3 regions of the Kitasatospora sp. NPDC052896 genome follow, and region 1 is predicted to be linked to each of the others. Evidence: riboswitches for the same ligand, from Rfam matches in the RefSeq annotation. Region 1 holds a riboswitch; each other region holds the start of a gene.
The links. Region 1 has a riboswitch for magnesium ahead of ACIGXM_RS27600 (VOC family protein). Riboswitches for the same ligand answer to the same signal wherever they lie in the genome.
Positions count from the first base shown of each region.

Region 2: linked by a shared signal. The riboswitch ahead of ACIGXM_RS27300 (NRAMP family divalent metal transporter) and the one ahead of ACIGXM_RS27600 (VOC family protein) in region 1 are both predicted to bind magnesium.
Region 3: linked by a shared signal. The riboswitch ahead of ACIGXM_RS27965 (hypothetical protein) and the one ahead of ACIGXM_RS27600 (VOC family protein) in region 1 are both predicted to bind magnesium.

Region 1 is NZ_JBITZU010000018.1:95,468-98,672, forward strand. It holds gene ACIGXM_RS27595 (ferritin-like protein) at 1-757, opposite strand, end outside; gene ACIGXM_RS27600 (VOC family protein) at 933-1,349, opposite strand; M-box (ykoK) riboswitch at 1,668-1,846, opposite strand; gene ACIGXM_RS27605 (class I SAM-dependent methyltransferase) at 2,127-2,777, opposite strand; gene ACIGXM_RS27610 (polysaccharide deacetylase family protein) at 2,916-3,205, shown strand, end outside.
Region 2 is NZ_JBITZU010000017.1:138,171-141,375, forward strand. It holds gene ACIGXM_RS27290 (hypothetical protein) at 1-118, opposite strand, end outside; gene ACIGXM_RS27295 (DNA-binding protein) at 240-671, opposite strand; M-box (ykoK) riboswitch at 823-1,000, shown strand; gene ACIGXM_RS27300 (NRAMP family divalent metal transporter) at 1,319-2,965, shown strand; gene ACIGXM_RS27305 (1-phosphofructokinase family hexose kinase) at 3,087-3,205, opposite strand, start outside.
Region 3 is NZ_JBITZU010000019.1:32,452-35,656, reverse strand. It holds gene ACIGXM_RS27975 (winged helix-turn-helix domain-containing protein) at 1-24, opposite strand, end outside; gene ACIGXM_RS27970 (hypothetical protein) at 71-340, opposite strand; gene ACIGXM_RS27965 (hypothetical protein) at 803-1,219, opposite strand; M-box (ykoK) riboswitch at 1,490-1,666, opposite strand; gene ACIGXM_RS27960 (PadR family transcriptional regulator) at 1,722-2,252, opposite strand; gene ACIGXM_RS27955 (FAD-dependent oxidoreductase) at 2,401-3,205, opposite strand, start outside.

The DNA of each region.
Region 1 (3,205 bases):
AGATCTCGCCGAACGCGTAGTAGTGGGCCGGGGTCTCGGAGTCGAACCGGCTGTCGGGCGACCCGGAGGTGCCCTCGCCCTGCTCCTTGATGATCTCGATCGCCTGCTCGACGTCGTCCAGGCTCTCCATCGGGAGCAGTCGGTCCGGGCCGATCCGGTCGGCCAGCTGGCCCTCGGCCGAGAGTTCGGGCCGGACGTCGCGGAACGCCTCCAGCAGCCCGGTGTAGAAGGCGCCGATGCTCGGCGGTCCGCCCGCCATCCGGGCGAGGGGGGTCTCCGGGGTCTCGATCCTCATCAGCACCTCGTGCACGTACTCCTTGGTGAGCCCGGAGAGGTGGACGATCAGTCCGGGCCGGACTCCGCCCGGGAGCGGGCCGGGGTACGAGGGCACGGCATCGGCGATCCGGGGCCGGCCGCCCACCGCCACCAGCAGGTTGCAGGCCAGGCCCATGTGGTACATCTCGTCGTTCACGATGCGGCGGATCAGCCGGGCCGCCTGGTGGCCACGATCCCTGACTGACCACCAGGCGCAGAGGTACGGCGGGATGGTGGCGAACTCCAGCTCCACCGCGACCTGGAGCGCCGCCCTGATCCAATGGACGTCACGCCGGTCGCCGGGCACCGCCAGCAGTCGCGCGACCGCTCCGCCGGGGGTCGCGCCGGGGGTCGCGGTGGGTGCGGCCGCCGCGGGCGGGGCGACCACGGCCGGCCCGGCCGCGGCCAGGCCGGCCGAGGCGAGGAAGTCCCTGCGGCTCAAAGGGGGAACCCGTCGGCTCTCATCGATCACATCTGCCTCCGTCCTTGGGCGACCGGCCCCGGTCCTTCGGCCGCGGGCCGCTCGGCTGCCTGGCAACGGCTGGCGAAGCTACCAGCGGATCGGCCGCCGAGCCGGCGCCGCCACCGGGACACCCGCCGGTCACCACCCGGGAGGCTCAGCCGTGCCGTCCGGCGAGCAGGACCTGGTCCGGTGCCGGCCGGCACTCGGGAACGGATTCGACGAACTCCAGCAGGTTGCCGACCGGGTCCTGGGTGTAGAAGCGGCGGTGCGGCGGCAGGCTCTCGTCCCAGACCACCAACGCACCGAGATCCGCCAGGCGTGCCGCGAAGTCGTCGATCTCGCTGACCGCCAGTCCGGGGTGAGCCTTGGTGGTGGGTCGGAAGCGCTCCTCGATCCCCAGGTAGAGCCGGACCCGGCCGCCGTCGGCCGCGAACCAGCAGCCGCCCCGGTCGGTCAGCGGCGCCGGCTTCGGGATCTCGGCCAGCTGCAGGATGTCGCAGTAGAAGGCCCGGAGCAGTGCTTCGCTGCCGGGCGGTGCGCTGAGCTGGACGTGGTCGAGGGCCGTGATCACAGACGGCCTCCTCTCGGTGGTGGTGGTCATGGTGGGTCGCCCGAACTCCCGGGTGACGGTGGGGAGTCGGGTGCGCACGGCGGCGCGCCGCCCGGCGGGTGATCCGCGTCGGCGCGGGCCGATGAACTGACGCTGAGTCAGAAGGCTTGGCTGGTCGGGTCGTTATCGCAGGGCGGGGAGGGGCGACGACAGGCGGGAATGGGGGCCATGGTGGCCCGGACTACTGCAATCCATGTCTCTCGCCTCCTCCCGGCCGGACGCACCGTCTTCGGTGCGTCATCGACTCGGCAAGGAGCTCACCGGCGCGCCCGAGCCGCCGGATCACCCCAACCCGTCAGAGCTTTGGCACTGCACGGCGTGATCCAAGCCCGAAGGACTGGAAGCCACTTGGGATCAACCCTTAAGCCGGGAAGATCTGTCCTGAACCTGGGCGTCTCTCGACGTCGTGGGGTCAGTGGCCTGTGTCCGTGCAGACGCCTCACCGAACGAGGTGCCTTCTGCAAACCTCAACAAGCCTAGCTGCCGCCGGGCGACCGATTGACCATTTTGCCGACTCTTGACGTTGGGAGGTGATGCCTGCCGGCCGGCCGCGGGCACCGGCCGACCACCTCGGCCCGTCCGCCCCTCACCGACCTGTCGCTGCCGCCCCTCGCCGACCCGCCTGCTCGGACCGTCCGTCCCGGGTCGCGCCGGACCCGGCGACCGCCCGGGCGCTGGGGGACGTCGCGGCCGGGCTCACCGGCGCCGGGTTCCCGGCCGTCGCCCGAGTGGTCGCCGCTACGCGGTGTGGCGCAACCGCAGGACGTTGTCCTCGCGGGTGCCGGGCAGGCCGTCCGGGTCGGTCAGCTCGCGGGTGAACAGCTCGTCGCGCTCGACCCGCCACCGGCCCGGCGCGAGGTCGAGCGAGTCGAGGACCTCCGCGGTGGTGGGGAAGTGGTAGTCGAAGTGCGGGGTGTGCTGCCACGAGGGCCAGCCCGCGTGACCGACGATCAGCAGCACCCCGCCCGGTGCCACGGCCTCGGCCGCCCGGCGCAGGATGGCCGTCCGTTCGCCCTCCAGCTCGACCGGGGAGTGCAGGAACTGGGCGGACACCAGGTCGAAGTGGCCGGCGGGGAACGACTGCGACAGGTCGTGCCGCTGCCAGTCGATCCACTCGGCGACCCCGGCGTGGGCCGCGTTGGCGGCGGCCCGGCGAAGCGCGGTCGCCGAGACGTCGACGGCGGTGACCCGCCAGCCCCGGTCGGCCAGCCAGATCGCGTCGGTGCCCTCGGAGCACCCGAGGTCCAGCGCGGTGCCGGGGGGCAGCTCGCTGACCTCCCGGACCAGCGGCTCGTTGGGCCTGCGGACCCGGCCCCACGGGCTCTCGCGGTCGCGGTAGAACTCCTCCCAGTACTCGTGGGCGGTGCTCTGCGGCGAGGTGTCGGTCATCGGTCGTCTCCTCGGTCGGGTTGGTTGGCTGGTGTCCCTTCGGCGAGCGTGCGACAGTCGGTGCTGGCTGGCAAAGTTCCTTGCCGGAACAGCAAATGAGGAGAGTGACCTGCCGGGGGTGGCGGGCGTTGACCGGGCATGAACCGCTTCGCCGCCGCCGTCGCCCTCCTCGCCGTCACCGTGCTCACCGTGCCCGCCGCCGCGGCCAGCGGGTCGCCGCCGCCCGCGTCGCTCGGGCGGCTGTTCGGGAGCGAGAACCGGCGGATGCCCACCGACCGCCGGGAGGTCGCGCTGACCTTCAACGCCGCCTGGGACGAGACCGGGGTGCCCGAGGTGCTGGCGACGCTGCGGCAGCGCGACGCGCCCGCCGACTTCTTCCTCACCGGGCGGTTCGCCGAGCGTCACCCCGCCGCCGCCCGGGCCATGGC
Region 2 (3,205 bases), on a different contig from region 1:
CCTCCCGTCGCAGGGTGGCGAGGTGACCGGCGACCAGGCCGGTCGCCCGGAGTTCGTCGGCGGCGAAGCCGGTCAGCTCCGCGGAGACGGCGAGGAACCTCTCCGTGGTCGGTCTCAAGGCCACCCCTTCGGTCGGCTGCTGTGGTCACGACACGCTCGGTGCCGCGGGAAGCATTCCTCGCTCCCGGCCGTCCCATGCGTCGCACCGAGCGAGCGGTGCCCGCCCCAGCCGGCTCGGGCTACTCGGGGCCCGTGCGCTCGGCCAGCCGCTCGTAACGCTGGCGTGCCGCCTGCGGGGTGCCGAGGCCGAGGCCGAAGGCGATCTCCTGCCAGGTCATGCCGCGCCCGCGGGCCATCTTGAGCAGGCCGGTCTCCAGCTCGTCCAGCTCGCCGCGGACCAGCGGCAGCAGGGTGAGCGCGGCCGTGACGTCGGCCTGGTCGACCTCCGGTTCACCCTCGTCGAGCAGGGCCGAGCCGGCCATGAGGAGCGCGACCAGCCGGACCACCTCGTGAGGGCCGGGGACGGTCGGATTGGTCTGCCGGCGGCGCTGCTCCTCGGTGGTCGCGTGCCGCTCGGCGAGCCGGAACAGCGCCGCGTACTCGCGCTGTGCGCGGACCTGGCCGGGGTCGGGGGCGGCGAAGGGACCGCTGGTGGGATCGGTTGCTGACATGCCCTCAGGGTGCGATCTGCGCACCTCGTTGTCAATGGACTGTGTTGAACGATCCGTTTAAGTTCCCGATCGCACCGGCCCGAAGGTCAAGCTTTGGTAATCGGTTGCCTTGTGCCGCAAGCATGGGTCTATGCTTGTCGAGGTTTTGCAGGAGGCACCTCGTTCGGTGAGGCGTCTTCACGGACACAGGCCACTGATCCCACCCGTCGAGAGACGCTCCGGATCAGGACAGATCTTCCCGACCTAAGGGTTGATCCCAAGTGGCTTCCGATTCAACGGGATCGGATCACGCCGTGAAGTGCCAAAGCTCTGACGAGTTGGGGTGAACCGGCGCCGTTTCGGTGTGCTGGTCCGCTCCTTGCCGCGTCGATGACACGCACCACGGGGTGCGTCCGGCCGGAAGGAGGCGAGAGACATGGATTCGAGCAGTAGTAGTCCGGGCCACAAACGGCCCCGCATCCGCATGTCACCGTCTTCTTCTCACGGCACGCGGTAACCACCTTCCCTGCGCGAATCTCGAGTCGCACCTCAGTCCCCGCACGGCCACGTGTCGTGACGGCGCCTCAGGCTGCCCGCTCGCAGGGGGGATTGCTGCTGCGTGCCTCCAAACCTCCCCCTGTCACGGGGGGCTCGGGAGGCTCTCAGTCATGACCGACACCATCACCACCACGGACCAGGCCACGGCGCCGCGCGGCGCCGTCCTCGACGACGCCCACATCGGCGACATCAAGGGTGCGCTCGGCACCATCCGGCTGGACGACGACGCCCCGCGCCAGGGCCTGTCCGCCAAGCTCAAGACCCTGCTGGCGATCGTCGGCCCCGGTCTGATCGTCATGGTCGGCGACAACGACGCCGGTGCCTTCGCCACCTACGGCCAGGCCGGCCAGAACTACGGCACCCACCTGCTGTGGACCCTGCTGCTGCTGATACCGGTGCTGTACGTCAACCAGGAGATGGTGCTGCGGCTCGGTGCCGTCACGGGCGTCGGTCACGCCCGGCTGATCCTGGAGCGCTTCGGCAAGTTCTGGGGCGCGTTCTCGGTCATCGACCTCTTCCTGCTCAACGCCCTCACCCTGGTCACCGAGTTCATCGGGATCACGCTGGCCTCCGACTACCTCGGTCTGCCGAAGGTCGCCTCGGTCGTGCTGGCCGCCGCCATCATCGTGGCCTCGGCCTTCACCGGCTCGTTCCGCCGGTTCGAGCGGATCGCCATCGCGCTGTGCGCCGGCTCGCTGCTGCTGATCCCGATCTACTTCATGATCCACCCGAAGACCTCGCAGATGGCCCACGACTTCGTGGTCCCGAACATGCCCGGCGGCAGCGGCCAGCTCGCCACCGTGATGCTCCTGATCATCGGCATCGTCGGCACCACCGTCGCCCCGTGGCAGCTCTTCTTCCAGCAGTCGTACGTCATCGACAAGCGGATCACCCCGCGCTTCATGAAGTACGAGAAGGCCGACCTGTGGATCGGCATCGTCGTGGTGGTCGTCGGTGGCGCGGCGCTCATGGGCTTCTCCGCCGCCGCGTTCGCCGGCACCGACGGCTTCGGCAACTTCACCGACGCCGCCGGCATCGCCAAGGGCCTGGCCCAGTCCTCCGGTCACCTGGCCGGTGTGCTGTTCGCGATCGCCCTGCTGGACGCCTCGATCATCGGCGCCTTCGCCGTCTCGCTCTCCACCGCCTACGCGATCGGTGACGTCTTCGGCATCAAGCACTCGCTGCACCGCGGCATCGGCGGCGCCAAGGGCTTCTACGCCGTCTACGCCGGTCTGGTCGCCGTCGCCGCCACCATCGTGCTGATCCCGGGCTCGCCGCTGGGCCTGCTCACCCAGGGCGTGCAGACGCTGGCCGGCGTGCTGCTCCCGTCCGCGACCGTCTTCCTGCTGCTGCTCTGCAACGACAAGGCCGTCCTCGGCCCCTGGGTCAACGGCCCGCGGACCAACGCCTTCACCGCCGCGGTGATCGGCGTGCTGGTCACCCTGTCGATCATCCTGACCGCCTCGGTGCTCTTCCCGAACATCACCGCCAACGCGATCCTGCAGATCCTGGCCGTCTGCGGTGTGATCGGCGTGCTGACCGCCGGGTACTCCTTCACCCGCCGCCGCACCGCCACCAAGGAGGACCCGATCGACCGGACCGGCCGTGACGAGTGGCGGATGCCGGCGCTGGAGACGCTGACCAAGCCGACCATGTCGACCACCCGCAAGATCGGCATGACCGCGCTGCGCAGCTACCTGCTGGTCGCGATGATCCTGGTGGTCATCAAGATCGTCGAGGTCGCGCTCGGCCACTGACGAGCCCGCCGACGGCCCGCCGACCGCCCCTCACGGGGGTGGTCGGCGGGCCGTCGGCGTCGCTGCCGGCCGGTCGGGGGCCGCGCCGGGGGCGAGGCCGGTCCGGCCGGGCCGGTGGCGTTCAGCCGAGCGCGGTGACGGTGACCCGGGGCAGCAGGTGGTGGTACGCGGCCGGGTCGTAGTCGCCCGCGGTCGGGGCGAGGACGGTGGCGGCGGAGAGGGCGACGGCCCGGGCGAGGC
Region 3 (3,205 bases), on a different contig from region 1:
CCGGGGGTAGCACAGAGGCATCATTGCTCCTTTGTCGCGTGCGGGCGGCTTTCGCTCGACTGACGTGACGTCAGTTCTCCGACCACCAGGCGGCTTCCAGTCGCGGCGAGCCGTCCGGGCCGGGCACGGTCCGCCAGTGCGCGCGCGGCGCTCCGGCGCGCCGGACCGTCGCCCCGCTCGGCGTGGGTGCCTGGGCGGCGATGGCCTGGATGACCGGGCTGTCCAGCGGGCTGTCGGCCAGCCGCTCGATGACCCGGGCGAGCATGTCGCGCAGCGGGCGGTGCTGCGGTGCGCTGGCCGGGCGGGCGATCGGGTGGTGGAACGCGGTGAAGACGGACATGACCGGGTGACCTCCGGACGGATGGCGTGCGGGCCGAATGCGGCACGGCACGTGCGGGTGACGGGTGTGAGGGCGCTGCGCACGGCCCCGGCGGCCCCGACACGGTGGCGCGTGACGGACCTCGTCAGCGCGTGTCGCGGGCGGACCGGGCCGCTCGGAGTCCGGGCCGCGGGCGGCCCGGACTATGGGTACTGGGATCCATGGGCGCTCGCCTCCTCCCGGTGTTCGCGACGGTCTGCCCGTCTCGGCTGTGGCAGGGCGTGGGCCGGCTCGAAACGGCCGGTCGCCCCGGGTGGTGTGCTCCAACTCGGCTGAGTCGGAAGGTGTTTGAGATCGATCGATCCCGCAGTTGGTGGACCAAACCCAAGCCAGCATAGTCCGGTCCGGCTCGGTGTCCGCGCCCTTGACGGAACCCTGACGTGACGTGAACGCGGGGTTGTCGCGGACGCCGGGGGCAGGGCGTCAGGCGTCCGGAGCCGGCTGTCCGGTGCCGGACCGGGCCGCCCGCTCGGCGATGGCGTGGGCCGCGGTCGACGGCAGGTCCAGGTGCTGGGCCAGCCAGGGCGCGCGGTGTCCCTGCATGGCCAGCAGGTAGGCGGTGTGCACCCGGGCGTCGTAGGCGACGTCGGGCGAGGTGGTGGCGGCGAAGTCGCGGGCGTCCAGCAGGTAGCGGCGCGGCGTGCCGTCGTGCAGGGTGAGCCGCAGCGACCCGCGCACGGCGGGTGCCGTGAGGAGAACGGGGACGACCGGGGCGGTCCGGGCAGCCGGTGCGGCGGCGGGGCGCCGGTAGCTGCGGATCGCGCGGAGCAGGCGTCCGCCGGAGTGCCGGCGGGCGGTCTCCGGGCGGCCGAGGACGTGCGGCAGGGCGACCATGGTCATGGCGGAACCTCCAAGGCGGGCAAGGCCGTTGGACGGCACGCGGAAACCCGGTGTGGCGGCCCCGGGAGCGGGGCGGGCAGGCCGGGAGCGGGTCAGCGCGGGCCGGAGGCGGGCGGATACGGGCGGTCACCGAACCGGAGAGGGGCCGGTGCGCCCGGACTACTCGGACTACTTCCAGTACTCGGACCGTTGTCCATGACGCTCGCCTCCTTCCGGTCGGGGCGGTTCTCGCCTCGTACGCGGCAAGGAGCGGACCAGCACGAAACTGCTGGTTCACCCCAACTCGTCAGAGCTTTGGCACTCCACGGCGTGATCCCTCCCGAAGGTGGGAAGCCACTTGGGATCAACCCTTAATTCGGGAAGATCTGTCCTGAACCTGGGCGTCTCTCGACGTCGTCGGGTCAGTGGCCTGTGTCCGTGAAGACGCCTCACCGAACGAGGTGCCTCCTGCAAACGTTGGCAACTATAGACCCTTCGGGCGACCGGCGTCAGCCGTCGGGCGTCAGGTGTCCAGTTCGGCGAGCACCTCGGTGAGCCAGTCGATCCAGAAGGTCTCCAGCCGGATTCCGCCGCGCAGCACCAGGTGGTGCAGCCGGTTCTCCTCGGCCGACCGCTCGGCCGGGAAGTCGCGCCGCTCGATCTCCGCGTACTCGGCCAGTCGCGTTCGGTGCAGGGCGAGGTGCCGGCGCAGCTCGTCGACCAGGCCGTCCGTGCCGACCACCGCCGCCGCCCGCAGCCGGACCAGCAGGGCGTCGCGGATCTCCTTCGGCTCGGCGGGCTCGGCCACCCAGGTGGCCAGCTCGGCCCGGCCGGCCGGCAGCACCTCGTACTCCTTCCGCTGCCCCCGGGTGGGGGTGGTCTGCGGGAGCGCGCGGATCAGCCCGGCCTGTTCCAGCTTGCCCAGTTCGCGGTAGATCTGCTGGTGCGTGGCGGACCAGAAGAACCCGATGGACTTGTCGAACCGACGGGTCAACTCCAGCCCGGAGGACGGCTTTTCGAGCAGGGCGGTGAGGATCGCGTGCGGTAGCGACATGGTCGGCCAAGCCTCCGGTGCGGTACGGGCGGCGGGCGCGCGGAGCGGACCGCCGGCCCGTCCCGCGCGCGGGTGCTGGGGGAAGCCTAGGTGTTCTGACCCTCACGGCTCAGAACACCTAGGGCCTGCCTCGGGTGGGACGGGCCGGTCAGATGATGGCGGCCAGCTCGGTGCCCTGGCGGATCGCCCGCTTGGCGTCGAGTTCGGCGGCCTCGTCCGCGCCGCCGATCAGGTGCGCATCGAGGCCCCGGGCGCGCAGCGCCTGGTACAGGTCGCGCCGTGGCTCCTGGCCGGTGCAGAGCACGACGGTGTCCACCGCGAGGGTGCGACGCTCGCCGTCGACGGTCAGGTGCAGGCCCTCGTCGTCGACGCGGTGGTAGGTGGCGCCGGCGATCATGGTGACCCCGCGGTGTTTGAGCTCGGTGCGGTGGATCCAGCCGGTGGTCCGGCCGAGACCGGCACCGACCTTGCCGGCCTTGCGCTGCAGCAGGTGGACGGCGCGCGGCGGGGCGGGCCGCTCGGGCCGGCGCAGGCCGCCGGGCGCGCGGTACTCGGGGTCGATGCCCCACTGGCGGTAGAAGGCCTGTGGGTCCCGGTCGGCCGCGGTGGTCGGCTGGCCGGTCTGCTCGGTCTGGTCGGTGAGGAACTCCGCGACGTCGAAGCCGATGCCGCCCGCGCCGATGATCGCCACCCGCTCGCCGACCGGCGCACCGTCCCGCAGTACGTCGAGGTAGCCAAGCACGCTCGGGTGGTCGACGCCCGGCAGTTCGGGGACACGCGGGGTGACCCCGGTGGCGAGCACGATCTCGTCGAAGTCGGCCGCGGCGAGCCGGTCGGCGGTGACCGTCGAGCCGAGCTCCAACTCGACGCCGAGGGTGTCGAGTTGGTTGCGGTAGTAGCGGATTGTCTCGTCGAACTCCTCCTTGCCGGGCACCCGTCGGGCGATGTTGAGC